2 regions of the Nocardioides panzhihuensis genome follow, and region 1 is predicted to be linked to the other one. Evidence: riboswitches for the same ligand, from Rfam matches in the RefSeq annotation. Region 1 holds a riboswitch; the other holds the start of a gene.

Region 1 (7,051 bases):
CGACGATGAGGGAGAAGTAGGGCACCGAGGACGGGTCGACGTCGGCCACCGGGAGCCAGCGCTCCTCGGGCTGCGAGGCACGCTCGACGTACCAGGCGCCGTCCAGCCGTCCGGCAGCCGCGAGCGCGGAGCGGACCGCGGGGAAGGTGCGGCCGAGCTTCATGATGATGGCGGCCTCGGTGTCGGCGAGGCGTCGGGCGAGCTCGGGCTCGGGCAGTGTACCGGGCAGGACGGTGAGGACGTCGGTCTGACGCACGAGCGGCGTCGAGACGGCGGCGGTGGCGGCCGCGAAGGCGGGTACGCCCGGCACCACCTCGGTCGGGTAGATCTCCTTGAACCGGTCGTGGAGATACATCGAGGAGCCGTAGAAGAGCGGGTCGCCCTCGGCGAGCAGGACCACGTCGCGGCCGGCGTCGAGGTGGGCCGAGAGCCGGACCGCGCAGGACTCGTAGAACTCGGCCATCGCTCCGACGTAACCGCCCGGGTGCGAGGTGGTCCCGGTCGTGACCGGGTAGCGCAGCTCCTCCTCGATCGCGTCGGCGGGGATCAGCGAGGACGCGATCCGGCGGGCGTGGGACTGCTTGCGCACGCCCGCGTGGTAGGCGACGACCGGCGCCACGCCGATCAGCCGGGCGGCCTTGAGGGTGATCAGCTCGGGGTCGCCCGGGCCGATGCCGACGACGCTGAACCGGCCGCGTACCTCGGTGGTCATTCCTGCTCCTGGGCGAGTGCGTTGAGGGCGGACGAGGTCATCGCGGAGCCGCCGCGGCGGCCGCGGACGGTGACGAAGGGGATGTCGATCCCGTGCTCGTCGGCGAAGGCGGCCAGCGCCTCCTTGGACTCGGCGGCGCCGATGAAGCCGACCGGGCAGCCGACGATCGCGGCCGGCCGCGGACCGCCGTCGAGGATCATCTCGAGCAGGTGGAAGAGCGCCGTCGGGGCGTTGCCGATGGCGACCACGGCACCTTCCAGGTAGGACTCCCACAGCGACAGCGCGGCCGCGGTGCGGGTGGTCCCCCACTCCCGGGCGAGCGCCGGGACCCGGTCGTCGCCGAGCATGCAGAGCACCTCGTTGTCGCGCGGTAGCCGGCTGCGGGTGACCCCGGTCGCGACCATCGTCGCGTCGCACAGGATCGGGGCACCGGCCTCCAGCGCACCCCGCGCGGCCTTCACCAGGTCGGGGTGGATGACCAGGTCGGAGGCGAGATCGACCTGCCCGCTGCCGTGGATCATCCGCACCGCGAGCCGCTCGGCGTCGGCCGGCACCGCGGAGAGGTCGGCCTCTCGCCGAATGGTCGCGAAGGAGTCGACGTAGATCGCCGGGCCCTGGTCGATGTAGTCGTAACGCCGGGTCGGGCGCAGCCGCGGTGAGGGTACGAGCACGCCGTGCCACGGTGTCACCACGACGGCCGGGGCCTGCTCCGCCAGCGCCTCGATCGCGGCTCGGTCCAGGGCTCCGTCAGGGGCAGGGATGTGCTCGCCGCCGGGCACGAACCCGAAGGCGAGTGGATCGATGGGCGGCGGGACTCGCGGGTCGGGTTCAGAGGTCTCGACAAGCTCGACCTCCGCTTGCTGGAGCTCGGCGACGTGCCAGGGCGCCGAGGGGCCCTCACCGCGTACGTCCAGGAAGCGCGAGGCGAGCGCGACCAGCCGGGGCGCGGCCTCGGTGATCGGTACGACGGGCCCCCACGCCTCGCCGACCCGGAGCTGAGCCTCGGTGGCGGACAGCGCGACCAGGCCGAGGTCGCACTCGCGCGAGACCAGGTCGCCGCGACCGTCGTCGAGCACGAAGAGGAACCGTCCCGGGAGCGCGGCCAGGCGGGACGAGCCGCACAGCAGCCGGTCCAGCGACGCGGCGACGCCGCGCAGGTCGGCCCGGCCCCCGGCGATCCCGGTCTGCGGGGAGACCATCACGTTGCGTACGAGCTCGTGGGTCTGCGCCGGCACCAGGCCGGTCGCCTTCAGCGCGGTGAGCACCTCACCCGGGAGGGCTCCGTCGACCGAGGGGAGGCCGCGGACCTGCAGGTTCGCGCGGCCGGTGAGATAGACCTTGCCGTCGCCGTGGCGCTCGGCGACGGAGACGAGCGAGAGCAGCGCCGACGAGGAGACGGACCCGCCGATCAGGCGCAGCCGCACCAGCAGGCCGTCCTCTGCCGGCCACGGACGGCCGACTCCCGGGCACCGGTCGGTTCGGACTCGCGTCATCGGGACACCTGCTCTGCGTCATGTGCCCTTGCGCGGGGCACGTGGTGACCTGGCGGCGGGCGCCGCCAGAGCCAGCAGGTCTTCGGACTCGGAATCGATCGGAGCGGAGCGCCTTCCCGGAGCCAGGCTCCAGTGACTGCTCCCCCGAAGAAGAGCGTGCCCCGCCCGTCATCCTCACCGCTGCGCGTCAGTCCCGGACTTGCACCGGGTTCCCTGACCCCATCAGGCATGGAGTACGACTGGCAGGGCGAGACTACCCACTTGGGGACATCGCGACGAATTGCTCGCTGTCAGGCCGGGGTCTGTGGCAATCTTCGGCTACTCGGAATCTGCTCCGCGTCCTCCCACAGATGGAGTCTCCCGTGACCGGATCGGCCAACCGGCAGCTGTTCGTTCTCGTGACCGTCTCATCGCTCACGTTCGGCCTCGCCGGGTGCGCCTCGAGCTCGGAGTCGAAGGTCTCGATCGGCCTGGTGGTCCCGGCCTCCGGGGTGCACGAGTCGATCGGCACCGACATGACCCGTGGCTTCGACCTCTACCTCGACCAGCACGACGGGAGGCTCGGCGGCAGGCTTGTGGACGTCGTCGAGGCCGACGAGGGCAACCACGTGCAGACCGGGGTCGCCGCGGTCGCCAAGCTGATCGAGGAGGACGAGGTCCATGCGGTCGTCGGGCTGGTCGGCTCGGAGACGGCGCTCGCGGCCAAGTCCGTCGCGACCGCCAACGAGACGCCGCTGATCGTCACCGGCGCCGGGGCCGACCGGTTCGCCGACGGCTCCGACTATCTGTGGCGGACGTCCTCGACCAACTCGGGCCTGGGCGGCTCGCTCGGGAAGGCGGTCGCCGTCGACACCGACCGGGGCTCGGCGTACGTCATCGCCTCCGACGACGCCACCGGGCACGAGCTCGCCGACAGCTTCATGATCGCCGTCGAGGCGTCGGGCGGGACCATCTCGGGCCAGGGATACACGTCGTCCGGCACGTCCCGGGAGTGGTCCGGCCTCTTCGACGAGGCCGCGAAGTCGGGCGCGGACGCCATCTACGCCGCCTATGCCGGCAAGCAGGCGGAGGCGTTCGTGCGGGCCTACCGCGGGTCCCGCACGGCTCGGAAGATCCCGCTCTACGGTCCCGGCTTCCTCACCGAGGGCGACGTCCTGACCACGTTGGCCGGCGCCGCCACCGGGGTGCGGACCGCGCTGCACTACAGCGCCGCGACGGACTCGCTGGCCAACGCCGCCTTCGTGCTGGACTACCGCGAGGCGTACGACGCCGCTCCGACGGTCTACGCGGTGCAGGCCTACGACGCGGCGGCTGCACTCGACAAGGCTCTCGCGCTCTCCGACGACGTCGACCGCAACGAGATCGCCGACTCCCTCGGGTCGGTCGGCACCATCGCCAGCCCGCGTGGGAACTGGTCCTTCGACCCCAAGAACAACCCGGACCAGCCCTACTTCCTGCGCGTGGTCAAGGGCGGCCCCGACGGCCACCGCAACGTGGTGCTGCGCAAGATCGGCTCGACCAGCGATTGAGCTCGGCTAGCTGCGCGCTAGCTGGTCGCTAGCTGGTCGCTAGCTGGTCGCCAGGTGCAGCGCGAGACCGAGCCCGGCGAGCCCGACCAGCCAGCGCAGCGGACGCTCGGGCGCGACCCGGACGATCCCGGGGCCGAGGAAGCCGCCGATCACCGCCCCCAGCCCCAAGGCGATCGCGGCAGGCCAGTCGACAGGAGCGAAGAAGACGTACGCGATCGCCGCGGTGCCGTTGGCGACGCCGGTCGCGACGTTCTTGACGGCGTTGGTGATCGCGAGCGCCTCGGCGCGCTCGAGCACGAGAACGGCCAGCGCGATGATGCCGACACCCGCGCCGAAGTAGCCGCCGTAGATGCCGAGCACGAAGACGATCACGCCCCACCCGAAGCCGCGCGCCAACGTACGCCTGCCTGCGCCGTCTGGCGGTAGGGCGTCGATCGGTGGTCGAGCTTGTCGAGACCCCCTTGCAGCAGCCCACCCCCTGATCCGGTCACGGAGCAGCAGGAGGACGGCGCCGCTGCCGACGAGCCAGGGCACGATCGCCTCGAACGCCTCCGCCGGCGTGGTGAGCAGCAGAGCCGCGCCGACCGCGCCGCCGAGGAACGAGGCCAGACCCAGCCAGGCGATCCTCCTGCCCTGGCCGCGGAGCTCGCGGCGCGACCCGGCGATGGTGCCGCCGGTGACGCCGAACATCGCCACGGTGTTGGTGACGTTGGCGACGACCGGCGGCAGGCCCGCGGCCAGCAGGGAGGGGTAGCTGACCAGCGAGGCCAGACCGGCCACCGAGCCGGTCAGTCCGGCGCCGATGCCGGCGAGCAGGAGCCAGGCGAGCTCGGCGTTCACCGGGCCGACGTCCGCGGAGCCCCAGCCCAGAGCTCAGCGCTCAACGGACCAGGCACGGGCGCTTGGGGTCGAAGGTCCACCCCGACACCAGGTACTGCATGGCGACGCCGTCGTCGCGTACGCCGAGGCCGTGCTCGAGGTAGAGCTCGTGGGCGGCCGCGACCCGCTCGCGGTCGAGCCGGATCCCGAGGCCGGGGGCGGTCGGGACCTCGATGGCACCGTCGCGGATCTGCAGCGGTGACTCGGTCAGCCCCTGGCCGTCCTGCCAGATCCAGTGGGTGTCCAGCGCGGTGATCTCCCCCGGCGCCGCGGCGCCGACGTGGGTGAACATCGCCAGCGAGACGTCGAAGTGGTTGTTGGAGTGGGAGCCCCAGGTCAGTCCGAAGTCGTGGCACAGCTGGGCGACGCGGACGGAGCCGGACATGGTCCAGAAGTGCGGGTCGGCCAGCGGGATGTCGACGGCGTCGGTGCGGATCGCGTGCGCCATCTGGCGCCAGTCGGTGGCGATCATGTTGGTCGCCGTACGCAGCCCGGTGGCGCGCTTGAACTCGGCCATGATCTCGCGCCCGGAGTAGCCGCCCTCGGCGCCGCAGGGGTCCTCGGCGTACGCGAGCACGTCGTCCTTGCCCTTCAGCAGCCGGACCGCGTCGGCGAGCAGCCAGCCGCCGTTGGGGTCGAGGGTGATCCGGGCGTCGGGGAAGCGCTCGTGGAGGGCTGTCACCGCCGCGACCTCCTCCTCACCGGGGAGGACGCCGCCCTTGAGCTTGAAGTCGGTGAAGCCGTAGCGGGCCTGGGCGGCCTCGGCGAGGCGTACGACCGCTTCGGGGGTCAGTGCGACCTCTCTCCTGACGCGGTCCCAGTCGTCGGCAGCCTCGGTCTCACGCAGGTAGGGCAGGTCGGTCTTGTCGGGGTCGCCGACGTAGAAGAGGTAGCCGAGCATCGGTACGCTGTCGCGCTGCTGACCGTCGCCGAGCAGCTCGGCGACCGGCGCACCCTGCGCCTGACCTGCGAGATCGAGGAGCGCGGACTCCAGCGCGGTGACGGCGTGGACGGTCGTACGCAGGTCGAACGTCTGGGCTCCGCGGCCGCCGGCGTCGCGGTCGGCGAACCGCTCCGCCACCTGCCGAAGCAGGCTGCGGTAGCGGGTGACGGGCTGGCCGACGAGCAGCTCGGCGGCCTCCTCGATGGTGCGTCGGATCGGCTCGCCGCCGGGGACCTCGCCGACGCCCTCGCGGCCCTCGGAGTCGGTGAGGATCGCGATGTTGCGGGTGAAGAACGGCGCGTGGGCGCCGCTGAGGTTGAGCAGCATCGAGTCGTGGCCCGCGACGGGGACGACCTCGATCTTGCCAATGGTGGGCACAGTGGTGGTGCTGGCGGTCATGGCAGCTGGAGCTCGCCGTCGATCCGGCGGGCGAGGTGCCACGGGTTGTCGTCGCGTACGGCCTCCGGGAGGAGCGCCGTGGGGACGTCCTGGTAGGCGACCGGACGCTGGAAGCGCTCGATCGCGAGGCTGCCGACCGAGGTGGTGCGGGAGTCTGAGGTGGCCGGGAACGGGCCGCCGTGGACCATCGCGTGGCCGACCTCGACGCCGGTGGGCCAGCCGTTGAAGAGGATCCGGCCGACCTTCAGCTCGAGCGCGGAGACGACCTGAGCGGCGGCCTCGTCGTCGGCGTCGGTGGCGTGGACCGTCGCGGTCAGCTGGCCCTCGAGGGAGCTCAGGCTGGGCAGCAGCTCCTCGACGGAGTCGTAGCGGATCACGACGCCGGAGGCGCCGAAGATCTCGTCGGTCACGCCGTCGAGGCGGGCGGCCTCGACGATCTGGGGTGCGGGGGCGTCCTCAGTGCCTGCCTTGCCCTCGCCGACGACGGTGACGCCGTCGGTGGCGCGGAGCGTCGCGATGCCCTTCTCGTAGGCGCTGGCGATGCCGGAGGTCAGCATGGTCCCGCCGACGGCCTCGGCGGTGGCGCGGCCGGCTGCGGCCAAGAAGGCATCGCCGGCCTCGCTCTTCGGGAGGAAGAGCAGGCCGGGGTTGGTGCAGAACTGGCCGGCGCCGAGGGTGAGCGAGCCGACGTACGCCGTGGCGAGCGCGTCGACGTCACCGTCAAGAGCGCCCGAGAGGACGACGACCGGGTTGATCGAGGACATCTCGGCGTAGACCGGGATCGGCTCGGGCCGGGCAGCGGCGGCCGCGGCGATCGCGAGCCCGCCACCACGGGAGCCGGTGAAGCCGACGGCCTTGATCCGCGGGTCGACGACCAGGGTCTGGCCGAGCTCGATGCCGGCCTTGAAGTCGGTGGAGAGGAGGTAGGAGAAGGTGCCGACGGGCAGCCCGGCATTCTGGACGGCGCGGGTGACGGCCTGGGCGACCAGGTAGCCGGTGAGCGGGTGCGCCGGGTGGCCCTTCACGACCACCGGGCAGCCCGCGGCGAGCGCCGAGGCGGTGTCGCCGCCGGCGGTCGAGAAGGCGAGCGGGAAGT
Region 2 (7,051 bases), 2.7 Mb from region 1:
CGTTCGGCGGCGAGCCCAACTCCCAGGTCTGCCCGACCTGCCTCGGCCTGCCCGGCTCGATGCCGGTCGTGAACGCCAAGGCGGTGGAGAGCGCGATCCGGATCGGGCTCGCGCTCAACGGCAGGATCGCGGAGTGGTGCCGGTTCGCCCGGAAGAACTACTTCTACCCGGACATGCCGAAGAACTTCCAGACCTCTCAGTACGACGAGCCGATCGTCTACGACGGCTACCTCGACGTCGAGGTGGAGGGGGAGACCTACCGGGTCGAGATCGAGCGCGCCCACATGGAGGAGGACACCGGCAAGACCACCCACATCGGTGGTGCGACCGGCCGAATCCACGGTGCCGACTACTCGCTGGTCGACTACAACCGCGCGGGCATCCCCCTGATCGAGATCGTCACGCGTCCGATCCTCGGCGCCGGCGCCAAGGCGCCGCAGGTGGCGAAGGCCTACGTCGCCGCGCTGCGCGAGATCCTGCTGGGCCTGGGCGTCTCCGACGTACGCATGGACCAGGGCTCGATGCGCTGCGACGTGAACCTGTCGCTGTCCCCGAAGGGCTCCGGGACTCTCGGGACGCGCACCGAGACGAAGAACGTCAACTCGCTGCGCTCGGTCGAGCGGGCCGTACGTTTCGAGATGTCGCGTCACGCCGGGATCCTCGACGCGGGGGAGGCGATCTTCCAGGAGACCCGCCACTTCCACGAGGACACCGGCACCACCTCGGCCGGCCGGGCGAAGTCGGACGCCGACGACTACCGCTACTTCCCAGAGCCGGACCTGGTTCCCGTCGCGCCGTCGCGTGAGTGGGTCGAGGAGTTGCGCGCGAGCCTGCCGGAGCGCACCGCCGACAAGCGGGCGCGCCTGCAGGTCGAGTGGGGCTACTCCGACCTGGAGATGCGCGACGTCTGGGCCGCCGGCGCTCTGTCGCTGATCGAGGCGACGGTCGCCGAAGGAGCCTCCGCACAGGCCGCCCGTAAGTGGTGGATGGCCGAGCTCTCCCGCAGTGCCAACGACCGTGGCGTCGAGCTCGCCGAGCTCGGGGTCACCCCGGTGCAGGTCGCCGAGGTGCAGAAGCTGGTCGACGCCAAGACGCTGACCGACAAGCTGGCCCGCCAGGCCTTCGAGGGTCTTCTCGCAGGTGAGGGCACCGTCTCCGAGATCATCGACGCCCGCGGCCTCGCCGTGGTCTCCGACGACGGCGCGCTCGGTGCCGCTGTCGACGAGGCCATCGACGCCCAGCCCGCGGTCGCCGAGAAGATCCGCGGCGGCAACCAGGCCGCGGTCGGCGCGCTCATCGGCGCGGTCATGAAGGCGACCGGTGGCAAGGCCGACGCCAAGCGGGTCCGCGAGCTGATCCTGGAGAAGCTCGCCTGACGTACGCGCTGGCCTGACGTACGACATCGCCCGCGCTTTCCCGCCATGGTGGGAGAGCGCGGGCGTTTCGCGTCCGTGAGCGGTGCACAATCGAGCCGTGGTGGGAAGGTGCAGCCCGCCCTCAGCCTCAGGGGCTGGCAGACTGTCCCGAATGACCGAGCCCTTCCGTATTGCCCTGCTCATCGACGCGGACAATGCTCCCGCGTCCAAGATCGACGCGATCCTCAACGACCTGGCCGAGTACGGCGAGGTGACGATCCGCCGGGCCTACGGCAACTGGACCAAGTCCGAGCTCAAGAGCTGGATCGGGGAGCTGCACGACGCCGCGATCCGGCCGATGCAGCAGTTCGACCTGACCGCGCACAAGAACGCCTCCGACATGGCGCTCGCGATCGACGCGGTCGAGCTGCTCCATGCGGCCATCCCGGACGCGTTCGCGCTGGTCTCCTCCGACTCCGACTTCACCCCGCTGGTGCACTACCTGCGGGAGAAGGGTCGCGCGGTCTACGGCTACGGCCGGGAGAAGACACCGGCGCCGTTCAAGAGCGCCTGCACCCGGTTCACCGTCGTGGAGAAGCTCGGTGACACCGAGGAGGTGACCGAGACCGAGGCCGGCGTAGCGCCCGCCCGCAAGCAGGCCGCCGCCGCGACCACGGGCCAGGTGCTGAAGCGCAACGCCAGGCTGATCCAGCTGCTGCGCAACTCCATCGCCGCGGCCGCCGACGACGACGGCTGGGCCCTGGTCGGCACCGTCGTCTCCCGCATCCGCAACCAGTCCTCCGAGGACCCCCGCAACTACGGCTACGCCACCTGGACCAAGCTGATCAAGGCGATCGACCTGTTCGAGCTCAAGGACGAGGGCACCTCGGCGATCGCGGTCAGCGACCGGCGCAACGGCAGGAAGTGACGTACCCCTCCGGTACGTCCTCTGCGGACATCACCGTCCGCGCGTCTCCGCGACGGCCGGACGGGCGCATCTGATCCCCTTGGGCACCGACCCGTTGAGGTGCTTCAGGGCGGCCTTGAAGTCGCGGCAGCGCTCGGCGTCCTCGGCCTTGTTGCGGGGGTAGCCGATCGCCGCGTTGACCTTGCCCATGTCGAGGGCGTCGGCGAGCGGGTTGATGTCGCGGGCGACGGTCCAGTACCACCGCGAGATCGGCGCGCTGTGGTCCAGGGACCTGGCCAGCTCGGGGCGGCGGCGCAGGTCGATGTCGAAGTAGGCGCCGGCGTCGGTGTAGTTGGCCTCGCCGGTCAGCTGGATGTAGCCACGGCCGGTGAACTTCCGCTTGTCGCGGCCCTTGGCGTCGTGGTGGAACGAGCTCTCGTTGGCGAGCGTGGTCAGGTAGGCCGCCTGTCGGTAGGCGGTGGTGATCCGGGCGTCGGCCATCGCGCGGTTGAGGGTCGGGAGGCCGGTCTCGACGGTCCGCCGGTCGCCGACCTTCTCGCCGAACATGGCGACGAGATCGGCGTACGTCACCGATGTCCGGGCCGGTTCGGCCCGGGCTGGGATGGTCGGGAGGAGGGCGAGAAGGGTGGCCGAGATCGATGCTGCGACAAGGCCGAGAATCCTGTGGCGCATGGGGACAGAGTGACTGCTCGAACCGCGATCCCGCAAGCAGAGCCCGCCCGGCATAGGATTGCCCCGAATTAGCAGAGCCTCAATCAACACACGCCGTGGTGGGGGAAGCCGGTCGAACTCCGGCGCTGACCCGCAACCGTAGGCCCAGGACTCCGAGGTGTCCTGAGCGAGCCGGAGCACCCGTCGACGGACGCGTACTGACCTGACGCTGTCGTGGAACGCAGCGGGTCGGCCTCGTGCCTTCCCGACGAACAGCGCGGAAGGAACCATGAAGAAGACCGTCTTCGGCGGCATCGCCGCCGCCCTCGCCCTCACCTCGCTCGCCGGCTGCGGCGACAAGGCCATCGAGGAGGGGGAGAAGAGCACCTACGACGCCAAGGTGTCCACCTCGGTGGCCGACTGGCTCGTCGCCCAGGCGCCAAAGGGTGTGGCCCGCAACGCGCAGTACGGCACCGACGACTTCGGGCTCAGCGCCGACATCGGGATCGCGCTGGCTGAGATCGGCGGCTACGACGAGGAGCTCGCGACGATCACCGACGCCGTGATGGAGAACAAGGCCGCCTACACCTCGCCCGGCTTCGGCACCGTCACCTCGGCCGGCGCCACCGCGAAGGCGCTCGTCCTCCAGCAGAACGTCGACGCCTCCGACCCCGGCCTGCTCACGCAGCTCGAGGGCACGGTCGCCGAGAACGGCCGGATCGCCGACAAGCTCGACACCAAGAACAAGGAGGCGGCCGACTACTCCAACACCATCGGCCAGTCGTACGCCGTGTGGGCACTGAGCAACGCCGAGAGCAAGAAGGCCGCGGCCGCGGCGGAGTTCCTGGCCGGGCAGCAGTGCGAGGAGGGCTGGTTCCGGGTCACCTTCACCGCCGACGCCGCTGCCGCCGACCAGACCTGCGACGGTGACCCGAAGGCCGTCCCGGACGCCGACGCGACCGCGTTCGCGCTGATCGCCCTGTCGTCGGTGGCGAGCCCGGAGGCGGAGAAGGCCGTCAAGTCGGGCGCGGACTGGCTGAAGGAGACCCAGGCCGAGGACGGCTCGCTGAAGGCAGCCACCGGCAACGTCGCCAACTCCAACACCACCGGCCTGGCCGGATGGGCGTTCGGGCGTGCCGGCGAGACCGCTGCCGCCGAGAAGGCGGCCGCCTGGGTCGCCGACCACGTCGTGACCTGTGGTGACGACGCCGGGGCGGTGGCCTACGACGACGCCGCGCTGACCGAAGGCAACACCAAGGGGCTGACGAAGGAGTCCGAGGGGATGTACCGCCTCGCGGCCGCACAGGCGCTGCCGTCGCTGGTCTTCCTGCCCAAGGACGCGACCGCGAAGAGCTCGTGCTGACTCTGCGGTCCGTAGCGGTGGCCCTGGCGATCCTCGCCGGGGCCACCGCACCCGTCTCATCCGCAGTCTCATCGTCAGCCGCGTCCTCCGCCGTGGAACCGTGCGCGGGCGTGACCGTCGTGGTCGAGCCGAACGCGTTGGGCGGCGGTCCCAAGGTCGCCTGCGTCCAGCCGGAGGAGGGCGACACCGGCGCCGATCTCTTCGAGAAGGCGGGACATCCGCTCACCTTCGTGACCTCGATGCCGAGCGTCGTCTGCCGCGTCGCGGGCCGGCCGGAGGAGGCGGGCTGCGCCCAGATGCCGCCCGCTGACGCCTACTGGTCGCTGTGGATCACCGACGACTCGGGCGCCTGGAGCTACGCCTCCAGAAATGTTACCGAAATAGCCGTGACCTCCGGGCAGGGTGTTGCGTTCACGTGGATAGACGACAATGTCGTTACCGCTCCGGCGACGGTGCTTGGGGATGCTGTGGGGGCGCCCTCAAGCCCGTCGCCGGAGTCATCTCCGGAGGACTCGACAGGCTCGAACACCGAGCCGCGGCCGAGCTCCGACCCCGAGCCGCTGCCCGCCTGGGTCGCGCCGGTCGGCATCCTCGGTCTCTTCGCTCTCGCCGGTGCCGTGTGGTGGCGTCGGCGATGAGCGATGTGATCCGCAGGGCCGCGGTCGCGCGTCTGCCGCGTGATCTGCACCCGGTCGCCTGGTGGGTGTGGGCGATCGGCCTGGCCGCGTACGCCTCGTTCACCACCAACCCGCTGCTGCTCCTGCTCCTGGTAGGGGTGGTGTCGGTCGTGGTCGCCGCGCGACGCGGCGACCAGCCGTGGGCGAGGTCGTTCCGGCTCTACGTCGGCCTCGCGCTCTTCATCGTCGTGACCCGGGTGCTCTTCCGGGTGCTTCTGGGTGCCGTGCCGGGTCACGTGCTCATCGATCTGCCGGAGATCCCGCTCCCGGACTGGGTGCTGGGGATCCGGCTGCTCGGCCCGCTCACCCGAGAGGCGTTGCTGGCCGGCCTCTACGACGGGATGCGGCTGGGTGCGATCGTGATCTGCGTCGGCGCGGCCAACGCGCTGGCGAACCCGAAGCGACTGCTCCGTTCGCTGCCGCCGGCTCTCTACGAGGTCGGCACCGCCGTCGTGGTCGCGGTGACCGTGCTGCCCCAGCTGGCCGAGTCGGTCCAGCGGGTGCGCGCCGCGCAACGGCTGCGCTCCGGTGCGACCGGAAAGGTCAAGCGGCTGCGCCGCTTCCTCGTCCCGGTGCTCGAGGATGCCCTGGAGCGGTCGATGGCGCTGGCGGCCGGGATGGACACGCGCGGTTACGGCCGCACCGCCGGGATCCCGGCCCTCACCAGGCGGATCACCTCGGCGCTCATGCTGGTCTCCCTCGTCGGCCTCTGCGTCGGCGTCTACGCGGTCCTGGACGGCACCACGCCCGGCTGGCTGGCCGCCACCATGCTGGTGCTCGGCGCCGGGGCCGCGGCCGGAGGGCTGAGGCTCGCCGGCCGCCGGGTGACGCGGACCGTCTACCGGCCCGACCGGTGGCGCTGGCCGGAGGTCGTGGTGGCGCTGAGCGGGGTCGCGGTCGGCGCGGCGGGCTGGTGGATCGCCCGCGACCAGGTCCCGATCGCCTATCCAGGGGTGAGCGCCGTCCCGGGGGTCACGCTGACCGCGCTGGCAGGCGTGCTCATCGGACTGGTCCCGGTCGTCGCCGCACCGGTTCCGGCATCACTCGTCCAGGAGGAGGCAACCGCATGATCGAGCTGCGAAGGATCACCTTCACCCCGCCGGACTCCTCCGAGCACGTGCTCAAGGACGTCGACCTCACCATCGAGGAGGGCGAGCTGCTGCTCGTCTCCGGCCCGACCGGGTCCGGGAAGTCGACGCTGCTCGGCGTCCTCGCCGGCCTGGTGCCGCGCTTCTCCGGCGGTGCGCTGGAAGGGGACCTGCTGCTCGACGGCACCTCGATCATCCGTACGCCGCCGCGCGAACGCGCCGGGATCATCGGCTACGTCGGGCAGGACCCGGTGGCCGGCTTCGTCACGGACACGGTCGAGGAGGAGCTCGCCTACGGGATGGAGCAGCTCGGGCTCGCGCCGGCGACCATGCGGCGCCGGGTCGAGGAGACCCTCGACCTCCTCGGGATCGCCGAGCTGCGGCAGCGGTCGCTGCGTACGCTCTCGGGCGGGCAGCAGCAGCGCGTCGCGATCGGCTCGGTGCTGACCACCCACCCGCGGGTCGTCGTGCTCGACGAGCCGACATCCGCCCTCGACCCGACCGCCGCCGAGGACGTGCTCGCCACCATCACGCGGCTCGTCCACGACCTCGGCACCTCCGTCGTCGTCGCCGAGCACCGTCTCGAGCGGGTCGTGCCGTTCGCCGACCGGATCGCGCTCCTCGTCGGCGACGGTTCCGTCGCCGTCGGCGACCCCGCCGACATCCTGGAGACCTCGCCCATCGTGCCGCCGCTCGTCGAGCTCGGACGCGAGCTCGGCTGGTCGCCGCTGCCGCTGACTGTGCGGGATGCGAGGCGGCGGGCGCGGGGGTTGGAATACCCGGTTGACCGGCCCTCTACCAATTTCTCAGGGCTGCGCTTCTCAGGCGTTGCAACGCCAGAGAAGCGCAGCAAAAGCCTGAGAAGTTCGGGTCTCACCGTGACCCGAGGACGTACGCCGGTCCTGCACGACGTCTCGTTCGAGCTGCCCGCGGGGCGGGTGACGGCGCTGATGGGACGCAACGGGTCGGGCAAGTCGACGCTGCTGTGG

What was found. Region 1 has a riboswitch for cobalamin ahead of BJ988_RS30550 (nitrite reductase). Riboswitches for the same ligand answer to the same signal wherever they lie in the genome.
Region 2: linked by a shared signal. The riboswitch ahead of BJ988_RS04285 (prenyltransferase/squalene oxidase repeat-containing protein) and the one ahead of BJ988_RS30550 (nitrite reductase) in region 1 are both predicted to bind cobalamin.

What each region holds. Positions count from the first base shown of each region.
Region 1 is NZ_JACBZR010000001.1:3,635,582-3,642,632, forward strand. Features, by position in the region: gene cobJ (precorrin-3B C(17)-methyltransferase) at 1-712, opposite strand, end outside; gene BJ988_RS17265 (precorrin-8X methylmutase) at 709-1,317, opposite strand; partial or broken gene BJ988_RS30550 (nitrite reductase) at 2,017-2,205, opposite strand; cobalamin riboswitch at 2,262-2,463, opposite strand; gene BJ988_RS17275 (ABC transporter substrate-binding protein) at 2,568-3,734, shown strand; gene BJ988_RS17280 (TSUP family transporter) at 3,774-4,574, opposite strand; gene BJ988_RS17285 (enolase C-terminal domain-like protein) at 4,615-5,955, opposite strand; gene BJ988_RS17290 (aldehyde dehydrogenase (NADP(+))) at 5,952-7,051, opposite strand, start outside.
Region 2 is NZ_JACBZR010000001.1:916,198-923,248, forward strand. Features, by position in the region: gene gatB (Asp-tRNA(Asn)/Glu-tRNA(Gln) amidotransferase subunit GatB) at 1-1,376, shown strand, start outside; gene BJ988_RS04275 (NYN domain-containing protein) at 1,528-2,283, shown strand; gene BJ988_RS04280 (hypothetical protein) at 2,314-2,955, opposite strand; cobalamin riboswitch at 3,019-3,157, shown strand; gene BJ988_RS04285 (prenyltransferase/squalene oxidase repeat-containing protein) at 3,224-4,297, shown strand; gene BJ988_RS04290 (hypothetical protein) at 4,408-4,935, shown strand; gene BJ988_RS04295 (CbiQ family ECF transporter T component) at 4,932-6,044, shown strand; gene BJ988_RS04300 (ABC transporter ATP-binding protein) at 6,041-7,051, shown strand, end outside.